Regions from separate parts of the Paenibacillus sp. NPDC056579 genome, predicted to be linked through region 3. Evidence: riboswitches for the same ligand, from Rfam matches in the RefSeq annotation. Region 3 holds a riboswitch; each other region holds the start of a gene.
The links. A riboswitch is a leader RNA that binds a small molecule or an ion and turns the genes downstream of it on or off. The one in region 3 is predicted to bind cyclic di-GMP.

Region 1: linked by a shared signal. The riboswitch ahead of ACFQ88_RS29050 (hypothetical protein) and the one ahead of ACFQ88_RS34045 (hypothetical protein) in region 3 are both predicted to bind cyclic di-GMP.
Region 2: linked by a shared signal. The riboswitch ahead of ACFQ88_RS29065 (transglutaminase-like domain-containing protein) and the one ahead of ACFQ88_RS34045 (hypothetical protein) in region 3 are both predicted to bind cyclic di-GMP.

Annotation. Positions count from the first base shown of each region.
Region 1 covers NZ_JBHTVD010000009.1:152,387-160,413, reverse strand. The annotation lists gene ACFQ88_RS29055 (collagen binding domain-containing protein) at 1-2,053, opposite strand, end outside; gene ACFQ88_RS29050 (hypothetical protein) at 2,182-2,448, opposite strand; cyclic di-GMP riboswitch class II at 2,491-2,574, opposite strand; gene ACFQ88_RS29045 (YitT family protein) at 2,672-3,517, opposite strand; gene ACFQ88_RS29040 (UvrD-helicase domain-containing protein) at 3,683-6,046, opposite strand; gene ACFQ88_RS29035 (YwmB family TATA-box binding protein) at 6,182-6,931, opposite strand; gene ACFQ88_RS29030 (LTA synthase family protein) at 7,158-8,027, shown strand, end outside.
Region 2 covers NZ_JBHTVD010000009.1:160,637-165,735, reverse strand. The annotation lists gene trpS (tryptophan--tRNA ligase) at 48-1,061, shown strand; gene ACFQ88_RS29070 (hypothetical protein) at 1,140-1,541, opposite strand; gene ACFQ88_RS29065 (transglutaminase-like domain-containing protein) at 1,720-2,520, opposite strand; cyclic di-GMP riboswitch class I at 2,536-2,628, opposite strand; gene ACFQ88_RS29060 (class D sortase) at 2,703-3,395, opposite strand; gene ACFQ88_RS29055 (collagen binding domain-containing protein) at 3,410-5,099, opposite strand, start outside.
Region 3 covers NZ_JBHTVD010000013.1:181,441-189,467, forward strand. The annotation lists gene ACFQ88_RS34015 (DNA-3-methyladenine glycosylase family protein) at 12-677, opposite strand; gene ACFQ88_RS34020 (TetR/AcrR family transcriptional regulator) at 903-1,502, shown strand; gene ACFQ88_RS34025 (permease) at 1,611-2,186, shown strand; gene ACFQ88_RS34030 (ABC transporter substrate-binding protein) at 2,453-3,811, shown strand; gene ACFQ88_RS34035 (hypothetical protein) at 4,083-4,424, opposite strand; gene ACFQ88_RS34040 (hypothetical protein) at 4,765-5,292, opposite strand; gene ACFQ88_RS34045 (hypothetical protein) at 5,306-5,698, opposite strand; cyclic di-GMP riboswitch class I at 5,800-5,903, opposite strand; gene ACFQ88_RS34050 (DinB family protein) at 6,090-6,590, opposite strand; gene ACFQ88_RS34055 (helix-turn-helix transcriptional regulator) at 6,668-7,630, opposite strand; gene ACFQ88_RS34060 (LysR family transcriptional regulator) at 7,730-8,027, opposite strand, start outside.

The sequences.
Region 1 (8,027 bases), on a different contig from region 3:
TAGGCTTCAAAAAGGTTACAACCAGCTTATTATTCTCGTTGACGGCGTAGCTGTAATAGGTACTGTCGACTACAGACCCTAGTGCAGGGCTGCCATTGGCAGGGATGGTCATGTTGTACACGGCAAGCGAGTTGTCGACGAGCTTCTGACCCGACTCCAGCGTATCGTCAACGATCGCTTCGGCAAGCGGTTTGCCGTTATAATTCACGCCGATCGTCCATGTAATCTGCTTGGAGGAGGCGTTATAGACGCCGTTCTTGAAGCCGTTGTTCTTCACCTCGACTCTTGGATCGAACGCTGCGGAAACCGTCTTCGCCTGCGGCTTGGATGCACTGTCCGTCCAAGCGATGGAGGCATGGTTAGGGAAATTCGTCCCGCTTCCAACGAGCCAATCCAAATGGAATTCCGTTTGGAAGGTGATGGTTACCGAGCTGTTCAGCGCCTTGTTGAAGCTCACCTTGAAGCCTTGATCGGCCGGTATGGCAGGATCCACCGTGTAATCGGATGCCGGCATTGGGTTGCTGCCTTCCTTTACAACCAATGACCCCGGTACGAGACGAAGCCCTTTGTTAGGGAACGTATCGGCAACGACCACGTCACTCATCGGCTGGCTGTCGCGGTTAATGGCGATGGTCCAGTCTACCGTCTTGGCGGCGTAGTTTACCGCTCCAGCACTTTTGCCGATAACGACTTGAATCATGGGGCGCGTTGCCGTTTTGTTGTCCCCGCTGCCGGAAGTAACCTTGTTCGTCACCACAGAGTTGTCAAGCACGCGGTCGACGGCCTTAGTCTGATACTTGATCAGGTAAGCGGACGTGATGCTGGTGTGGAATTGCAGCTTAAATCCGGCGGTTCCCGTGCCTGTCGCCGGACTTACCGTATACTGGGATGCAGCCAGCTCGGCGCCGACGGTTTGGGATCCGTTCGAGCCGATCGTCACCGGATACACGTGGATGGAATGATCGACCAATTTTTGAGTATCGTTGAATAAGTCCGTCACATAAGCGTTAGCTTGAACAATCGTTTTTTCGTTGTAATTGTATTTGATTTCCCAGTCAATCGTTTGAGTGAAGCTATCGTATTTCGTTGACGACTTGTCCAATGCGGCGCCTCGCTGCACCTTAACGGAGGCTGTTGCGCTGACCGGCTGCCTGTCGCTTCCTTGAAGCGTTGCCGTGTTCTCAAAGATCGGCTTGTCCTCATCTGCAATCGGCGTTTCGTACTGGATGCGGTACGCCGAGCGGATAGGGCTGTCGGTAAAGCTGACGGTAAGCAGATTGCCGGCCGTACTGACACTGTATTTGCCGGCAGCAAGCGGGGCGCCTGGAGCTGCAATTCCATCCAGATTCATATTGAGCTCGTACACAGCCACGGTAACAGGTGATCCGAGCCCCGCTGGAATCGGGTCGGTGACGACCGCATTTTGGATGACGGACAGGTCCTTGTTCACGTCGACTTCCCAATCGATACTTTTTGCGTTATAGCCTTTCGGCACACCGCTTTTCGCAATGGCGGAAGTCACATTCGGCCTAAAATGGAGCGTAAACACCTGCTCCCCGCTTGAAACGGGAATTTTAATAATCTGCGTCGTGCTACCATGGATGACCTGGGTATCGAACTCGGTCAGGAACGTTAAGGTTCCTTGCACATCGACCAAATGCTCGATCGTTTGCAAGGTCATGACTACCTCGTGGCGGTCTTTATTCAGCTTGAATTTCCCTATGGCTTCACCGCCGCCGGACAGAAGCGGCTGCTCGGGAATATCATTGTAAAATTTGAATTGCTCCGGCACCTTGAACGTGAACGTGTCCCCGTTCTTGTAAGGGTGGCCGTTGGGCAGAGACCAGGTATAGTCCAGCTGTACTTTCGCGCCTTGCTCGTATACCGTCTCCGTTACCACTTGACCGGATTTGTCGTACACCGTCATCGTTACGCTGTTAATAATGCTGCCGGGTATCGCAGCGGCGTTTGCCTGTGGCGAAAGGCCGACTGCATACATCACCTGTACCATGAGCATAAGAGAAGCGAGCAGTGTACTTATCTTCTTTACCATGACTTCTATGGCACCTCCGTTTTTTGTCCTGTCGTTATTCCCAAAACCCTATTGCCTGGCCTTGCGCCAGGCTTGCAGCCTCGGATGCACGCAGATTCATCGATACCTCCTTTCCCTGTAATCGCACTTCATCTAATGCAGAGTTGATTTATATGTAAAGAGTGTGAAGTGTCTTGTGCAAGGTTCGGCACGGCAAGCAGCTGTGCCGGAACAATATGATGGCGCTTTCCGCTTGGCGGCAATAGGTCGCAGTGCGCGGATGCAGCATACTCGCTGACTGAAAATTCATGGGGCGGATTCCCGGCTGCAAACGATGCTGCCATTACTTCCTTGAACCGTTCAGGAGAGATGCCCAAAGCATGAATGATGCGTTCGCAATCCAAAGCTTGTCTCATAGTAAAGCCTCCTCTGGAAAAATAAAAACCACCCTTCATCGAAGAAAGGTGGTCCGGTTGCACTACTAGCTCCATCGAATCCAAGTGCCCAGATACAGATTCGATCTCGTCGCTTACCCAATAAATATATTAGCATAGGGCTGCGCGCATTTCTGTGTGATAATCCACTGCCTATATGTGTAATATGCCACAAAATCAAATATTTGCCAATTGAAAATGTCCGTTAAAGTGCCATCTGGCGATCTGTAAACCCTACGCCAACCACGTCCTCCGCATTGCAAAAAATGAGAAACGCCTGCGGATCGATCGACTGAACGAGCAGCTTGAGCTTGTGGACGTCTCCGGCACCAAGCACGGTCATCATAATAACGCGTTTATCGTCCGTATAGCCGCCGGTTCCCGACAGCTTGGTCAATCCGCGGTCCAGATCATGGAGCACGGTTCTCGCGATCGATTGCTCGTACATAGCGGAGGAAATAATGTAAGCGACCTTGGATTCGCGATGCAGCTTGAGCGTCACATCGATGGTTTTGCGGGTGAGGAATACGCAAATAAGGGCGTACAGCGGTTTTTCCGGGGCGTACATGATGCCCGCCGCAATCACGACGATCGAATCCATCACCATCAGCGATTTGCTATGCTTGACGCCCCTCCACCGGTAGATGATCTGGGCGATCAGCGTGAAGCCGCCTGTGTTACCTTGAGCACGGATGACGAGTCCGAGACCGATTCCGGTCATAATGCCCCCGTAAATCGAAGCGAGGAGAGGATTGCCGGTGAGCGGCTCCCAATGCTTTGTAATGTAGACGAAAAAAGGAAGCAGCAGAGAGCCCGCAGCGGAAGCCGCCAGCGAGCGGATGCCGAGAGGATAGACGCTTAAGAGCAGGACTAGCAAACTGCCGATCCATAGCATGACGGAAGGGTCGACCCGGAACAAGCTTCCAAGCAAAATAGACGCTCCCGACAAGCCGCCGGAGGCGATTTGATTCGGGCTGAGAAACCAGTTGAAGCTGAGAGCGACGGCAAATGTGCCGGCGGCTATGGTGACGTACCGTTTGAGCTGCTGCATGATCCGATGCCTCTTCTCTTTTAGTTTGAAGAGATTATATGCCGGATCCCTATTTCTTGCAATGATTCCCATTAATGCATCTGCGCTTCATCGCCCGCATCCTTTAGCGCAGCGGCGCGGCGTGGAGGCGGTGGAGCGGAGCGGAGAGCAACGCCGCGCCGGCGGTTATACCGGCACGTCGCGGGTACCCCGGCGCATCGGAGACTGGCACAACGGGCAAGCCTTGGACGCAAGCTTGCCTTCCTTGACGCTGCTGATCCGCGACCAGGCAGCGCAGCCTTCCGCGGTGCAGAGCCATGCCTGCACCGTAACCAGCTTCGTCGGCGAGCCGCCCCGCTGCTGCCCTGTCCGTTCGTACGTCGAACGGACGGCAGGGGCCGGGCGCGCCGACGGCCCTTTAGCGGCGGAAGCGGTGCCGACTCCGCCGGAGACTGCGCCGTTAGCCGCGGATGACGCCGCGCCGAACGGCGCCAGAATGAAGCGCGACACGTGCGCCTTCTTGCCGCGGTAGTAGGCCGGGGAGCTGATGATCAGCTCCTCCTTCGCTCTCGTGATCGCCACATAGGCGAGCCTCCGCTCCTCCTCCAGGGCGGCGCGGGAGTCCTCCTGCGGCTGCAGCTTTTCCCGCTTCTCGCGCTTCTCGTTCTTCGCTGCTCCTTCACCGGGCTCCAGTGCGGAGCTGTGCGGCAGGATGCCCTCGGAGGCGCCGATCACGAACACGACGGGGAATTCCAAGCCTTTGGCCTTATGGATCGTCATCAGCGTGACGGTATCGGCGCCGGGGTCGCTGCGCAGCTGCTCCATCGCCTGATGCATTTCCGTCATATGATCGATATGCTCGACGAACTTGGCCGCCGTGTCGAACCGCTTGGCCGACGCTTCGAGCTCATCGAGCGTTTCCTTCAGCATTTCTTTGTGGGCCGTGAGCGAACGGCCGTCCGCCGTCTCCATGAAGGCGTCGTAGAAGCTTCGCCGCATGTGCCGGATCGCATCGGCCGGCTTCATATCCGAAAGCATGTGGATGAGCTTGATCCGTTCCATCACCTTGTCCTTCTGAAAATCCTTCAGCTCGGGAAGCTCCCGCAGATGAATCAACGGCCCTTTCTTCTTCTTCACCTTCTCGCAGCGGTGAATAAATTCCATTCCTCTGTCGCGGTTAATATACAGCGTCTGAAGAATGCCTCCCAGCGCCTCGAAGTTGCGGCGGTCGAGAACAAGCCGCAGGTGGTCGATCAAGGGCCGCACCGCCCACTGCTCATAAAATAAATCGACATTGCCGTAGTGAACGAACGGAATGTTGTGAACGACGAGCTCCTCCAGCATCGCCCGGCTGCTGCTCGCGCTCCGGTACAGGACGGCAAAGTCGCTGTAGGAGCGCTTCCCTTGCTCCACCTCTTGACGAATCCGGTTCAGCACCTGCTGCGCCTCTTCGTCGGTATCTCCCGGGCGCATATATTGCGGAAGCTCCGTACTTTGTCTGGTGGCGAGCAGCGTCTTGCTCTTGCGCTGCGTATTGTGCCGGATGATCTCGTTGCCCAAGCCGACAATGCTTGCGGTCGAGCGGTAGTTAATGTCCAGCGTAACCGTCTTGGCGCCAGGGTATTCCGTGTGAAACTGCAAAATAAACTCGTGGCTCGCGCCTTGAAACGTATAGATCGTCTGATCGTCGTCGCCCACGACCATCAGGTTGTTCTGCGGTGCGGCAATCATGCGGACAAGCTCGTACTGCAGCTTGTTCGTGTCTTGAAACTCATCGTTCATGACGTAACGGAACCGGTTTTGCAGCGACGAGAGCAGCTGGGGCGATTCCTTCAGCAGACGATGGGCGAACAAGAGAATGTCGTCGAAGTCCATTTTGTCATTCGCAGCCTTCCACTGCTCGTACTGCATAAAGATATGCTTAATATTCGCCTCATCCGGCGTCCGTTCGGGAAGGCCGCTCAAATCGACAAGGTTCATTTTATAGGAAGAGAGAGCGGCCAGTATCGTCTCGGGCTCGTAATCGTCGGCAAGCCCCCGTTCCCGGAGCAGACGCTTTAGGACGATGTGCTGGTAGCGCGTTTCGCTGAAAATTTCCTGGCTGTAGCCTTGCTTGCGCAGCAGCAGGAGGAAAAACGAATGGAAGGTGCGCGCCTGCACCTCCTGAGCCATGCGGCTTGTTATGCCGGGCAGTCCGGCAATCCGCTGCTTCATCTCGGCAGCCGCCTTGCTCGAGAAGGTCACAAGCAAAATATTCGCCGGCGGAACCTGCCGGACGGTCATCAAATAGCCTGTGCGGGCAACCAGCACGGAGGTTTTGCCGGAACCGGCGCCGGCGAGGGTGAGAATCGGTCCCTCGAAGTGGCGGACCGCTTCCAGCTGTCGGGCGTTCAATGCGATGCCGCGGCTTTCCAGCGCGCGAAAATAAAAGGCGTCCGACTGATCATCGGACACCAGATCTTTGGTTGTTTTGGCGGGAGCCATCGCCGCACGGGGGATGGGTTTGCCGCTAGCGCCAAGAGGCGTATTGTATGAGATCCATGGAGTCATTTCCGTAATCACCTTTGTTTATTATGCCTGCGCGCCGAAAATGTTGTGAAGCCTCTGCTTAGGTATCGGCACTATGAGAGTGTACAACAAAAGTGCGGAAAGAACAACTGTTCGGACAAGGGCAGCGAAGGGGAATCAATACTCTATCGATATGGCCGGAACGCCGATCGTCATCCGCTGCTTCTGGGTAACGGAGTCGCGGTGTACGGCGATTTGCACGTTCATGGCCTGCTTCCCGTTCGAAACTCTCTCTTGAATAGCCGGAGAGTAATAGGTTACGCTTGTGCTTCCCCGGTCTTCATACCGTTCTACTTCCTGCGCTTGCAGCTGGCGCGACAGCGTATTCAGCAGACGCTCCGGATCAGCGCCGGAATCCGACAGTTCCCCCTGGATCATGATGTTCCACTGCGGCTTGATATCGAGTGCCAGAAGCTTCCCGTCGAGCTCCCGCTGAGCCCGTATCATCGCTTCCGCAGCGCCGGCCGTTCCTTCCGTCTGCGACGACACGATCAATTCCGTCGTTCCGTCCCCGAAGCCGATCCACAGCAGGGTCGTTTCGATCCCGGATCTTGCATCGGTGCTTGCCGACTTATATAGCAGATGATCGCGATCCTCAATCATAGCTTGACTGGCAGGGAGTCCTAGCGTTTGGCTTAAGCTTTGGCCTGTGCGCAGCAGCTGCTCATTATTTTCATAAGGAATATAAGTGCTCGCGTGTTTCATGACGATCTTGGGATTGCCTTCAGACATGACCTCGCTCGATACGGGCAGCAGCAAGCCGAGAGCGGCTTCGCGTCCGGCGTCCGCATGAGCGGCCCACCCGCCTATCCATGCTCCTAATGCTATGACGGCGCAAATCCCGTACGCCAATGCTTTTCGCTTCATCGCTCGCACCTCTTCCAAGTAGTTTCTATGAATCTACGAATCTACTAAAAAGCATGGACGGAATCGGGCTTTTTTATACTTCAGCAGACGCGAATTAAAATTCCAATTTATCCCTTTCAAGCTTTTTTCAGCTTAAGTTCAGGTGGCTTTCAGGTTCATCCTTTACAATTAATTAATATTGCGGTCCGGCGCGGAACCCGGAATAGGATAAGGAGAGTGATATGCGATGAAGCGTAGGGGGAAAGCCAGGGAGAAGCAGCTCGCGAAATGGGAGCGGAACCCGGCTCAGAAATACGCCGTAGTCTTGATAATGCTCGCAGTGGTATCGGTATTGCTTGTTGTGGGTGTGGAGTGGATTCAAAGAGGCTCGTTGGCCGAAACAACCGTATGGGCTGTGCAAAATGGTAAGCTTTTGGCGATGAATGCATTGATCAATTTGTGCGTGCTTGTTATCTTTTATATGCTGTTCAACTCCATTATGGCGGGGACTGCGGTCGCCACGCTGCTCTTATTTATTATGGCTTTAATTACTTATTTCAAAACGAAATTAATCGGAGAGCCATTCTTTCCGTGGGATATTTTTCTGAAAAAAGAAAGCATGAACATTATTCCGCTGGTCACCGGGGCGGAGGCGATTAAGCGTTTGTCCGTCGTCGGAGTCATCGTGCTCGTTCTGGTCGTACTTTGCTTCTACTGGCCGCGCCTTCGAGTGGGCAAAGGAAGCCGGATCGCGCTGGGATTGCTGTCGCTGTTCGCCTTGTACTCTTTAGGGGTCAGAACCCCATGGGCAGGGCAATTGATTAACAAAATGGGCGTAAGCGAAATCGTCTGGAACCAGCAGGAGAACTACGCCAATAACGGGATGGCGCTGGCTTTTACGATGAATGTGAAAAACGCCATCGTTCCGAAGCCGGAAGGCTACGGGGAGCCGGCCATGGCGGCGCTCGCGCAAAATCTGGCTGATCAAAGCGCGGTCCAAACCGCCTCCGCTAAAAAAAGCGACCCGTTCCAAGGCAAGCAGCCGAACGTAATTTTCATTATGAACGAAGCGTTCTGGGATCCGACGCTCCTGCCGAACGTGCAGTTTAGCGAAGAT
Region 2 (5,099 bases), on a different contig from region 3:
GTGGCGAACGATCTGCAATTTCATAATCCATATCAGGAGGAATTACGATGACTATGACGATGAAAGAACGTGTACTGACTGGAGACCGCATTACCGGCAAGCTTCACCTTGGCCATTACGTCGGGAGCTTGAAAAATCGGGTGGAGCTGCAGCAGCAGTATGAGACCTTTATAATGCTTGCGGATGTGCAGGCGCTGACAACGCATTTTGACAATCCCCAGCTGATCCGGAATAACTTGCGCAAAGTCGCGCTCGATTATTTGTCCGTCGGCATCGACCCGGCGAAATCGACCCTGTTCGTGCAATCGATGATACCCGAAATTGCCGAGCTGACGGTGTATTTTTCGATGTTCGTTACCGTGAATGCTTTGCGGCACAACCCGACCATCAAGACGGAGGCCAAGGATCGGGGATATACCGATATGTATTACGGTTTTCTCGGTTATCCTGTAAGCCAATCGGCGGATATCGCCTTTTGCAAAGCGACGCTCATTCCGGTCGGGGAGGATCAAGTTCCCCATATCGAGCAGACGAGAAAAATCGTGCGCCGGTTCAATGATTTGTATGCCCCTGTGTTTCCGGAGCCGCAGGCTCTCGTCGGAGAGCGTCTGGAGGGACTCGACGGCAACAGCAAGATGAGCAAGAGCATGGGCAACGCCATTTATCTCGATTCGTCCAAGGAAGAAGTGGCGAACCAGATCAAAAAAGCGAAAACGGACCCGAGCCGTATTCATAAGCACGACCCGGGGCATCCGGAAATTTGCCCAATATACGGTTATCATGCCGCTTTTCTTCCGGAGGGAAGGCAGGAGATCGAGCAGAGCTGCCGCAGCGGTGCCATTGGATGCTCTGACTGCAAGAAGCGGGTAACGGATGCGATGAATACGGTGCTCGAGCCGATTCGGGAGCGCAGACGGCAGTATGAGCAGAAGCCGGCATTTATCGACGAGCTGCTCATGTCCGGTACGGATGCGGCACGCTCCATAGCCCAAGAGACGATGCTGGAAGTGCGGGAAGCTATGAGCATTGACTATTTCGGCAAAAGCGGCAGACGGGGTTAAGTATAAAAAAGAGCGCCGGACGGCGGGTACGATAAGTACCTCCGTTCCGGCGCATTTCATTAGGAAACGTGTATGATTTTATTTTTGTGCAGGCACGAGTTTTGCCGCTTCCACGGTTTGTAGATTGTGCAGTTGTACCGGTACCGCTGCAGCATCATCCAATTTGCCTTCTTTTATTTCCATTGGCTTCACCAAGATGACCTCGCCGTCCGCTTGTTCCAATTGCGCAGCCGCAGTCGATGTTGCCGGCAACGCTTTGATCCACATTTTGACCGCTTGTGTAGAAACAGAATCCCCGCCCGCTTCAGTCAATGGAATAAGCTGCATCGGTGCTGTTTGCGATGCATCCACTTGAATGGCTTGTGCGGAGGGTGTCAATGTTTTCAATTCCACTGGATGAGCTTGATCCGCTCCGGCTCCCGCCGATCCAATTCCTGTCAAAAGACTTCCTGCCAATACGGTTGCTGCGATAATATTCATGTTTCTCCATCTCCTTTTAGGTCGTTGTGTCTTACAAGATTTATTGTACAGGTCATCTCCGGCAAAACTTTGGACCAAATGTGGAAAAACGATGGGACGGGGTAGGGAGGCATAAAAAAACAACCTGCATGGATGCAGGCTGTCCATAATGTGCGCCCGGCAAGGGCGTTTAACTAGACTAATAGATTTGCGTAATAGTATAATCGGCAGCTTGCTTGATCATCGGAGTATCTTGTCCGTTTTGAACGCGAGCCGCGTCATAGGTTGTGTCGATGGTGATCCATTGATTGCTGTCTTTCAAGTACACTTGGTTCCACGCATGAAACGTAGCCGGAGCCGAAGCCTCGTAACCCATCGCGAGCCGGGTCGGAATGTTCAGACTGCGGGCCATTGCGGCAAATAGCGCAGCGTAATCGTAGCAAATCCCTTTGGAAGTATCGTAAACGGCATCCAGATCAGGGGTGTAGCCGGAATCGAGCGCTTGTGCCTTAGCGTAGTCATATTGAATGCTGCGAACGATATAGGAGTAAATGGCGGCCGTTTTTTCTCTATCCGACATCGCGTCACTCGTCAGCCGCTTAGCCTCTGCGACGGCTTTTGTATTGCTATTCCAATCGATCATCGGGATCGACTGTACGAATACGGCGTTCTCGTCGTCCATCTTCAGCTCGATGCTTTCTTGCGAGACGACTTTATATTTATTTTCACTTAGGAATTGGGCGATGGTGATGCTGTACGTTCCATTGCCTTGCTGCAATGGATATTGGGCCCCGTTCGTCAGATAATAATCGTATTTGTTATTGTCCTTCGATATGCGCACGATCGCTTTCGTATCGTTGAGGTCGGAACCGGCAACCGTGATGATGCCTTTATCCAAAGCGCTGCGGTCTACGGTGTAGGGTGCAGCCGCCTCTATACCTTTTGGCGATCCTATCAGAAGAGCGGCTAGCAAAGTCATCGTAAAGAGTTTTTTGAACATAAAAAAAGCTCTCCTTTCGGTAACTGGCTGCCATTTTAGTCCGTTCGGACTAAGGAAGGCCCTGTAGCTTTGCGTCCCCGGCTTTCGCAGGGTTTGCCTTTATCGGTTGAAAGCGCCGAATTTTTTTTATAGTTCTATCATACCATATGACTGTCGAACTTTGTACAGTTTCTTTCCAATTATTACTTTTCTACCAATCTCGCCTTAACGATGATACGATGGGTCCCGGTATCGATAGGATGGCACGTAATCAATGTAATGTCCCGATCCTTGCCGTTGCCCTTCAATACCCAGACATCCTCCGGAAGCACATACAGCTTCTCGTATACTTCATAACGGTACTGATGTTGTCCCGTGTCTACTTCGATAAAGTCACCTTGCTCTACTTCATCCAGCCTGTTGAAGTTCTTCCCGTAGGTCAAGCTTCTATGACCCGCAATGGCATAGTTTCCTACAGCGCCCGGTTGGCCTGTACCCGCAATGCTCGCAACGGAAAGCTTAAGATTGGCTGTGGTTGCATCGGTGATGATCGGCAGCTTCAGCTTAATCTTATCGATGCTCAGCACTCCCTCGAGCTTTTTATTGCGAAGAGGGTCGGGTGCCGACGTCGGCTCGGGCGTCAATGGCTGCTGTTGTTGTTCTTCCGGCGGAACTTCCGCTGAGGGAGGCGCAGTAATAGCCGATATCGGGACAGGGGTAACGGTTTGCCGGGTATCCGGCGACCCAGGCCCTTGATCGATACGCTTCATGGTTTCCGTCCATTGCCTCATAAGCTGTTCCTGCCGGTAGCTTTCATAGCGGTCATTGAGCGTTGGATAGAGAAAAATAAGCATCCCCAGCAAAATACAAAGCGACGGTAACATTCTTTTGATCATCAGAATGGCCTAACCTACGAGTTTTTCAGCCATTTGCGGCGCAGCATGAAGCCCAGAAGGATCAAGGCGATACCGGCAGCTTGTACATAAACAGGGCTGGACTGTCCCGTTTTGGGAAGCGTCGCTGCAGGTGCTCCAGTGTCCGGCTGCGGACTGCCAAGCGGCACTTCCTGAGGCTCAACATCCACGATGATCTCCGGATGGTTGGTCTCGGGCTGACCCGGCTGGGCCGTGTCTTGTCCGTTCTCCGGCTTCACGACAGGCGGAGGACCTAGCGGGACCTTGATGTCGCCGTCAATTATGGTTTCTTTCTCCGGCTGCTTCGGATCGGTTGGCGGAACGGCTCCAGGCGTTGGCACCGGTACCGGCGTTGACGGTGAATCCGGTGAATCGGATGATCCCGATGAATCGGTTGAACCCGGGTTGGAAGTGTCCGGGAGCTTCAAGTTGGTTACGGTCAGCTTGCTGCCGTTCGCTGTCTGAATGGTGACCGGATATTCTTTGGAATCGAGTACGTAGCCAGTTGGAGCCATCGTTTCCTTCACAACGTAGTCGCCTGCCGGCAGCTTGTCGAAGACAGCGGTTCCGGTGGCGTCCGTCGTTGCCGCGCCGATTCGATTCAATCCGGAATCCTGCTTCCGGAACAGCTCGAAGACAGCTCCGCTAAGTACCAGCTCGCTTTGGGCCGAATCGACTTTGCGGATCGTCAGGGAGCCTACCGTGACCGGCGGCTTAGGTGTGTCGGTTTTCGTATTGGCAACGGTTAGCTGAATGTTGCCCGTGCTCTGAATAGTGACCGGATACTCTTTGGAATCGAGCACGTAGCCGGCCGGAGCCGCCGTTTCCTTCACAACGTAATCGCCAACCGCCAGCTTGCTGAAGGTGGCGGTTCCGCCGGCGTCCGTCGTTGCCGTACCGATCCGATTCAATCCGGGATCCTGCTTCCGGAACAGCTCGAAGACAGCTCCGCTGAGCAGCAGCTCGCTTTGGGCCGAATCGATTTTGCGGATGGTCAGAGAGCCTTCAATGACCGGCGGCTTAGGGTTGGAAGACTTCGTGTTGGACACCGTTATCTGGAATCCGCTCGCGCTTTGAATCGGCACGGAGTATTCTTTGGAATCGAGAATATAGCCTTCAGGAGCGGCGACTTCTTTCACGACGTAATCTCCTGCAAGCAATTTCTTGAATTCGGCTGTACCGCTTGCATCGGTTGTCAAAGTGCTGATAAGCAGCTTCTCCGAGCCGGATTTCCGGTAAAGCTCGAAGGTTGCGCCGCCAAGCCGAACCGTATGGTCCGACCCGTCCACTTTGGTGACCGTGAGCGAGCCTCGGATCCCGCTGATCGTACCGGAGCCGCTGCTGACTCCTACTACGATCGTGTTGGTTGTATCTTTGGTTACCGTAATTTCATTATTGCCCGAGAACGCAATTTGGTTGGATACGGCATCTTTATCGTTGGCAACAATGAGAGACTGATATTCCAATATGGCCGACGTGGAAAGAACCTTCAGAAAGCTTAGCTCGAACGATTGCTTGCCGTCGCTATCCGTCCGAAAATCCAGGGAGTAATCCGTTCCCTTGATCAGCTCCGCACCCTTGGTCACCGTTCCTCCTGCATTAACTACGGTCGTGTAGAGCTTGAACGTATCGGGCAGCAGCAGCTGGTTATCGGAAGGTGTGTCGATCAGCTTGGCATCGGCTACC
Region 3 (8,027 bases):
CATCCGCCTCTTTAATCCTTTGCAAGCTCCTTTTGGAAATCCCGAAAACTACCGGCCCCGACATGCCCGCGATTGACAGCCTCCCACAAGTACAAACACGCGACTGTACGGTAAGGCTTCCATTGGTTGCTGTAATGCTCCAGCGACGTCGGGCTGCTCCCCGTCTCCCCTTCATACAGCCAATGAGCCGAGCGGCGAAGCCCTGCGTCCCCTAGAGACAGCACATCCTCCCGGCCAAGGAAAAAAATCAAAAACATCTCGGCCGTCCAACGCCCGATCCCTTTCACCTTCATTAACCGGTCCAAAACTTCCTCATTACTCATGCCGTTCATGGACTGAAAATCGAGTTCATTTTGCTTGACCATTTGCGCGAGCCCTTTAATATAAAAGATCTTGGGTCTGGACACACCAGCGGTACGCAAATCATCTTCTTGAGCCGCAAGCATCGAATCGGCTGTAATCCCGCGGTTCTGCTCAACGCGCCGGCATATAGTATCTGCGGCCTTGACGGAAAGCTGCTGCCCGATAAGCGATTTTGCCAAAAACTCAAAGCCATCCGTACGCTCCTGCACTTTTATTGACCCGATGACTTCGGCCAGCTCGGCAAACCTGGGATCCATGAGACTCAGCTGCCGGACCCTTGACTCCTTAGGATGCAGATCGAACGTATAGTTCATTGCGCTTCCACCTTCCCAACCGTATTTTTGCTCCCGTTCTTAAAAGCAATCCTAGTCAAGCCCAAGAGCTATTTTCTCTATTATATTAGTCGTCACAATCGTGTATCAAGAGCTTGACCTTAACGTAATTTTATTTATAGAAAAAACTTCTTGCAAAAACTAATATCATTAGTTATTATAAAACTAACGTTATTAGTTTTTGATTAGTCAAAAGGAGCATCCGTTATGTCGCCGAGAATCGGACTTGATTTACCTACAATTTTACAAGCAGCTGCGGAAATGGCCGACACTCATGGCATCGAAGAAGTTACCTTGGCCTCCTTAGCGCAAAAGTTAAATATTCGCTCCCCCTCTCTATACAATCACGTCCACGGACTTCCCGGGCTTCGCACCAAGCTTGCCGTCTACGGATTGGAGCAGCTTCTCAGCGTTACTACCCAAGCGGCGGTCGGTCGTTCAGGTGATGATGCCGTTCGTGCGATAGGAGCAGCGTACGTAGCCTTCGCCCGCTCCCATCCCGGCCTGTATGATGCCACGCTTCGGGCTCCGGATCCAAATGATCCTGATGTGCAGCGAGTCGGCAGCGATATTGTCAATCTTGCTATCCGCGTGCTGAACGCGTACGATCTGCAGGGCGATGCTGCAATTCATGCCGTGCGCGGGCTGCGCAGCATTCTTCACGGCTTCGCGTCCTTGGAGCAGCGGGGCGGCTTTGGCATCCCTCTTGATCTCGACGTTAGCCTGCGTCTGCTTATCGATACGTTTATCGCAGGTATTCAGACGATGAAGCAAGGCGGTAGGGAGCTTCCCACCCAAGAAAAATAAGGAGTGAGCGACACATGAGCTTTTTGCTGTTCGTGATTCTTTTTACCGCTGGATGCGGATGGTTGGATGCAAAGACTCGTTCGATGAAACGAAAGGAAGGGATGTAAGATGTTCGCTGGCCATTTCGGATTAGCCGCCGTTGTGAAGGCCAAGACGCCGGAAGTGCCTCTCTGGGCACTCATGTTGGGTACCCAGCTGCTTGATGTCGCGTTCGTCCCGCTCTTCTTGTCGGGGGTGGAAACGATTGAGCCCGTTGAAGGCAGCCAAGGCTACGGGGGAAGCGTCATCCACGCCGATTACACGCACTCCTTGGTAGGAGCCTTACTTATTACGCTGCTCGCCGGATTGCTGGCAAGACGATTTTGGGGCAAGCGCAGCGGTTTTGTGATCGGGGCGGTCGTCTTTAGCCACTGGCTTCTTGATCTGATCGTGCACCGCATGGACCTCCCTCTGCTGCCCGGCAACCTTGGCAATCTGCCGCTGCTCGGCTTCGGTTTGTGGCAGTTTCCGGGTGTCAGCATGGTGCTGGAGCTTGTTTTGGTAGGTGCGGGCTTCCTTCTGTATGCGCGGTCGCTGTTGAAGAACACCCATGGCAAAATGAAATCATGGGCACTTACGGCTAGCGGGGCTATGGGAGTGCTGCTTTTATTATCGCTGGTTACCGATGTGCTTGGGGTTGGGTGAAATTTAAGGTAAAAACCCAGGCCGATATCAAATCATATCGACCTGGTTTTGATATATTTTTCAAGACTCATGTGAAGTAGTACGTTATTCTTTCGATTTTTCTACAGAGAAGGCATAATTGAGCACTAGTGATGGCTAACCTTCTGGTTACCTTTAAGTTTCTTGTTTTAAAATTATCCACCTTTCTTAAGATTTTAGAATTATCAATCGACTAGCCGCCGTTTAAGATAAATTTATTCCATTATTATTAAACAGGTGGTGAAGGTATGAAAATAAAAAGCTTTTGCGCAGTGATCATGAGCCTCATAATGCTGGCGGGTTGCAAGAGCGGTGCGGAACTGGAACCCGGGCAAACTGCATCGACCGACCCTTCCACAAATACGATTCAGGAGCAGTCGTCTTCCTCCGAAAACGAACTGCTGATCTACACGGTATGGCCGCAATTTTATATTAAGGAAGAAACTTGGCAGCAGCATATCGGTCAACACCTTGCCAAGAAGTTCCCTGATGTCAAGTTTAAGCATATTCAATGGGATAATCCGGGACGGCAATTTAAAGACCTGCTTGCAGCGGGTACCGTCCCCGATATTGTCATCGATGATTCCGCCCGCAACACATACCGGGAGGTCCGCAGGTATAATTTGCAGTATGACATGAGCGAGTTGGTCAAGAAGTACAACTTCGATACAAGCAAATTAAACCAAGCGATGCTGCAGCAATCGGTTAACTCATCAGATGGAAAGCTTTATTCGCTGCCATACAGCTCTGCCGAATGGGTGCTGGTGTATAACAAGGACATCTTCGATAAATTCGGCGTCAATTACCCTAAGCCGGGAATGACTTGGGATGAAGCCTATGATTTGGCCAAAAAGCTAACGCAGCAGGACGGGGACGTGACTTATAAGGGTTTCCAAGTTAATCCTTCCCATTACATGATGTGGAACCAGCTGTCGGAGCCCTCACTTGATCCTAATGACAATAAAGCCACTCTATCATCGGATAATTGGACCAAAATCACCAATAACATTAGGCGTTTTTATGATATACCCGGCAATCAGTTGGTCAAAACGAATGCTTTCGCCCAAGGGTCGATAGCTATGGCCATCGATACGGTCGATATCGTTACCAGATGGGCCAACGAGAACAAGAACCTGAACTGGGATTTCACCTCTGTTCCGGTGTTTCCGGAAGCCCCCAAATCCAAATTTCAGCCTCAAAGCACAGCCATGTTCATCACGAACCAGTCCAAGCATAAAGACCTTGCGTTCCAAGTGATCTCGTATATTTTATCGCCGGAAATGCAAATGAGGCTTTCCCGGCAAGGGTTGATGACCCCTTCAACGGATCCTTCGGTTCATCAGGCGTTCGGGCAAGACCTGCGGGAATTCCAGGGCAAGAACGTACAATCGATTTTTGCGTTGGAGAATGCCATGTCACCTTCCCGCAAACCGGGGTTAGCCTACATCTTTACGCATAATCAAATCGATTATGTGTGGAAGCCCTTAATTTTGCAGGAATCCAAAGACACCGTCACGGCGCTGCGAATGGCTAACGAGCTTGCCAATAAAGCAATTGCCAATACTAGAGCCGCAGAAGAAAAAGGAGGCTACAGCGAGGATCAATAACTGCGGATGAGCTTGCTTGCAGCTCAAGAATACCATAAGTTCAAACGCGGCTGCCTTTGCTGGCAGCCTCTTTCTGATTTCGGAGTTCCTTCGGAGCCAGTCATGCTTTTTTCAGCAGGTTCCCCAGCGAATTGTAGCCAAACGTTTCTACTGCATAGACCCTATTTCCGCTTCCATCCAGCTCCAAAGGAGTCCTTTTCTGACAAGTCGGTTCATTGCATCGTATTTCAATAGCATAGCAAATCGTATTTATCAAAAGCGTTGGTTTGCCCTAAATTGTTTGTTCGATTTTTTCAATTAATACCCAATTGATCCCTTCTTCTAGCTCAATATCTATTTCCTCTAGAAGCTTGAATCCTTCTTGTGCAATTCCTTCATCCATTCCGTATAATTCAAAATACCTCTCTTTGAACTGCGCGTACCAGAAGTATGCGCTGTAATAAATAATTGATTTTTCTAGAGAAAGTGAACCAACATTTCTCTTTATGCAGGTATAATACGCTCGCAGCTCATTTAATCTATCATCATCATAATTAGCAATGCAAAAGACCTGCATATTCTCATCAGAAATATAACTTTTTAATTCGTCTTCATTTAAAATTCTCATATCCACCGACCGGCTATCCTTTATTCAAACTATAAGAACAAATTTTAACACTGTTTACCTATGTTTTTTAGTGAATGCAACAAATCATCTTCTATCCATAATTTTTGCGGTTGCTTATTTCCTGTAAATCCTTCGCATATACCAAACTATTAGGAGAACAATCCCAACAATAATAGTTACCGTTGGATAGATAAATGGAAAAAAGAGGCTAGGCATGACATAAGCAATGTCGGATTTATATCCAATAAATGATGATGACTGAGATGATGCTTGGACCAGTTTCACTCCTAACAAGTACTTTCCACGATCACGATATGTAAATTGTTCTTCAGTTAGTCGGCCATCTTTATCCAAGTATAATATGTTCCATTTTTTGGCTCTGTGTATCCCCTCTTGTCCAATTGCCAGCATGTCTTCGGATTATAGCTATTGTTTCTTCATTACTTTTTTTATCAGTAACTTTTATTATATTTAGCCACGACAAGTAGTTGCTGAATTTTGTTATGTTTGGAAACAACCATGCTTCTGTTGGTGAGGATACTTCTTTTCCATTCACTCGAATGACGATTTTCATAATGTGTTTAGCTTCTTTGTCAAACTTGTTTAACACTGACTTTGGAGCTTCAATGCCAGTATCTTCAGTAAGTACTTCAATAATATTTTTGTTCCAGAAAATTGGCTTAGAAGGGTCATGTGCAAACGTGTTTGTTTTATCCGATTGATTATTTATGTTAATCATCTGATCTAATTGATATTTCGAATTGATGTATGCTTCCAATACACTCTCGCGAACCAGCAAGAACATCGGATAAACAGAAAACAAAATGAGTAAAATGCCGCTAACCGCTAGCAATGTGCCTCTTCTTTTTGACAACTGCAGCCACGTCCTAATCCAATACTTTCTTTTTTCTTTTTAATAACGTCACATAACTCATGATCGTGATCGTTACAAAATAAATCGTTGATGCCACTAACCCTAATTTCACAACAAGCGAAGTTAGGAAATTTAAATATAAATTATAAAACCAAGCTAATGCTGCGCCTGCTAGCAAATATAAAATGTATGAAACCGCTAGTCTCATGATTAAACGGTCAGCTAGTTTTGCAGTAACTTTATCTAACAAAAAGGCTGCTGGTGCCCCTATAACAATAAACACAGGTATACTGAAATAACAAAAAGCAACTAATAAAGAACCAAAGTCAAAAAGAGAGCCTCTGTAAACAAAGTAAAAACTCATAGATAACACAAAACATATCGAGGCAATTATCGAAGCGAGCACGTACTTAATGCAATTCACCTACATTCTTGTATAGCCATCGAGGTTTTCACCGTTATTTATAATCGAAGTCAGATTTAAAAAACACAAAAAAACCAACACTATCGGGCGGCCCGGCTGCCATCCCTTTTCCATGCTGATGCATGATGTAAGGCTTAGGCCCGTGGCTTTGCGTCCCTGCCTTTCGACAGGTTTGCCTTTTTCTGTTCAGTCGGTTTTAGTCCCAAAAATGAGACAGTGTCTTTAATCCTAATATCCAATATTCTACATTTAGTAGAAATGTCCTGCATTATTTTGTAGCTTTTTCAAATCTATGTCGAAAGTTGTAGGACCTCACAGCACAAAAAAGCGCCCCAACCGTCTCGCGGTCAAAACGCTCCTCTTCCTTCCCCTTCTAAATCTCGTACAAAAAGAACGCATAATCCGTCGGAACGCCAGGGTGTCCCTGCTGTCTGAGCATCGCGGTAATATTGCCGCGGTGGTACGTTCCGTGATTGCTCAAATGCTGGATAATATCCGCATAGCTCGCTTTCATTACCCCATATGTCGGGTGAGGGTACTCCTTCAGCGCATCCAAATCCTTGTCGGAGTAAAACGTACGATACTTTTCAGCCACCTCATGGTACAGCGCTTGAATGCCGTCCAGGCTAATTCCCTCTGTCGCTTCCGTAACTTGCTTGTCCAGCGCCAATATTTGCTCGAACGTACCGCCGCTCATAATATGCAGCCATCTGCTATCGATCCGGTAGATATGGACCAGCGCCTCCGCAATCGATGGAAAAATACTTTGGATAACGGACCGGTACGTCTCCTCCGGCAAAGCTTTCAAATGATTGATAATTCTATCGTTGGCCCACACGTGATATTCGAGCAGTTGGAGTGCTTTATGGCTCATTCTATTTCCTCCTTAAGGATAACTTAGTTTCTAGACCGATCATACAGCACCTTGACTGACAAAACCGGTCAGTGAAGCTACATCGATTCGTAATGCTGGACCAGCGCCGACGAGATAGCGACCATTCTTTCTTTCAGCATGGCCGGCTCAATAATCCGAATCGATTTTCCATACGATAACAGTGTATAAGGCAAATACGAAACTATGGATCTCTCATCGAGCTGAAAATGCGCCGTCGTCGCCGTCCGCTCCACTAAGACATGACCGAGCAGCCAATGCAGACACAGATCGTTGATCGCCTGCTCATACCCTTCTACCCGGATCGACAGCATCGTTTCCGGATTATCCATATCCGGCAGCAGCGTGTTTAGGAAAAACTGCCGTGCAGAAAAATCCACCGGCCGCTCGAATGCCGCCCCTGTACGTGACAACGAACGGATTCGATCCACACGGAAGCTGCGAATTTCCCGGCGGAGATAGCAGTAGGCTACGATGTACCATTTTCCTTTCCAGTAGACGATGCCGTAAGGATCGATCTCGCGCTGCTCGGAAGGGGGATTTGCCTTCATATAGTCCATGAGGAGAGTGGCTCCATTGGCAACGGATAGCTCGAGTTCCTGAAGAAACGTTTCCAGGGAGCCATCGGACGGAGGATTGATGACATCGAAACCGACGGTATGCCGGTTGATCTGGTGCAGCTGCTCTTCGTTGGTGTACTTTTTCAGCTTGCCAATGGCACGGTTCAACGCTTCACCAAAAGGATACCCTGCCTCCTCGGCGAACACGGCTGCATGAATGAGCGCTTTTTGCTCGTTAATATCGAAAAAAAGCGGAGCTTCGTTAAACTGCCCCAGCAAGCTGTAGCCTCCGTTATGACCGGAATCGGCGATGATCGGCACACCGCTCGCGCACAGCGCATCGATATACCGGTAGACGGTCCGGATATTGATCTCCAGCTCTTCCGCAAGCTGTTTGGCGGTGATGCGTTTGCGGGTCTTCAGTAACCATAGTATGGAAAGCATATTGTCGGCTTTGGACATGGCTTACGATATTCCTTCCTTTTCGAATAGACTGGCACATAATTTCATTTTATTTCCAGTGATGAGATTATTCAATCGTTTTAGAGGGATTTCGAATGATTACGGGCTCTTTTGCAGCTGTGTGAAAAAAGCGACGACAAACTCGCGGAACCTGCGGACAGCCAATGAATCATAGCGCCCTTCCTTCCAAATAAGACTGATCGGACGCTGACACCGCGGTTCTTCGATAGGGATGGCGACCACCGTCGTATGATCCCAATATCTTAAGTTCAATGCTGTGCTGAACGAAATACCCAGTCCGGCTTTGACCAAGCTGCGCACCGAGGCCGGTTCATCAATTTCAAAGGCGATATCAGGCTGGATACCGGCTTGTTCGAAATAATAATCGGTCAGATCA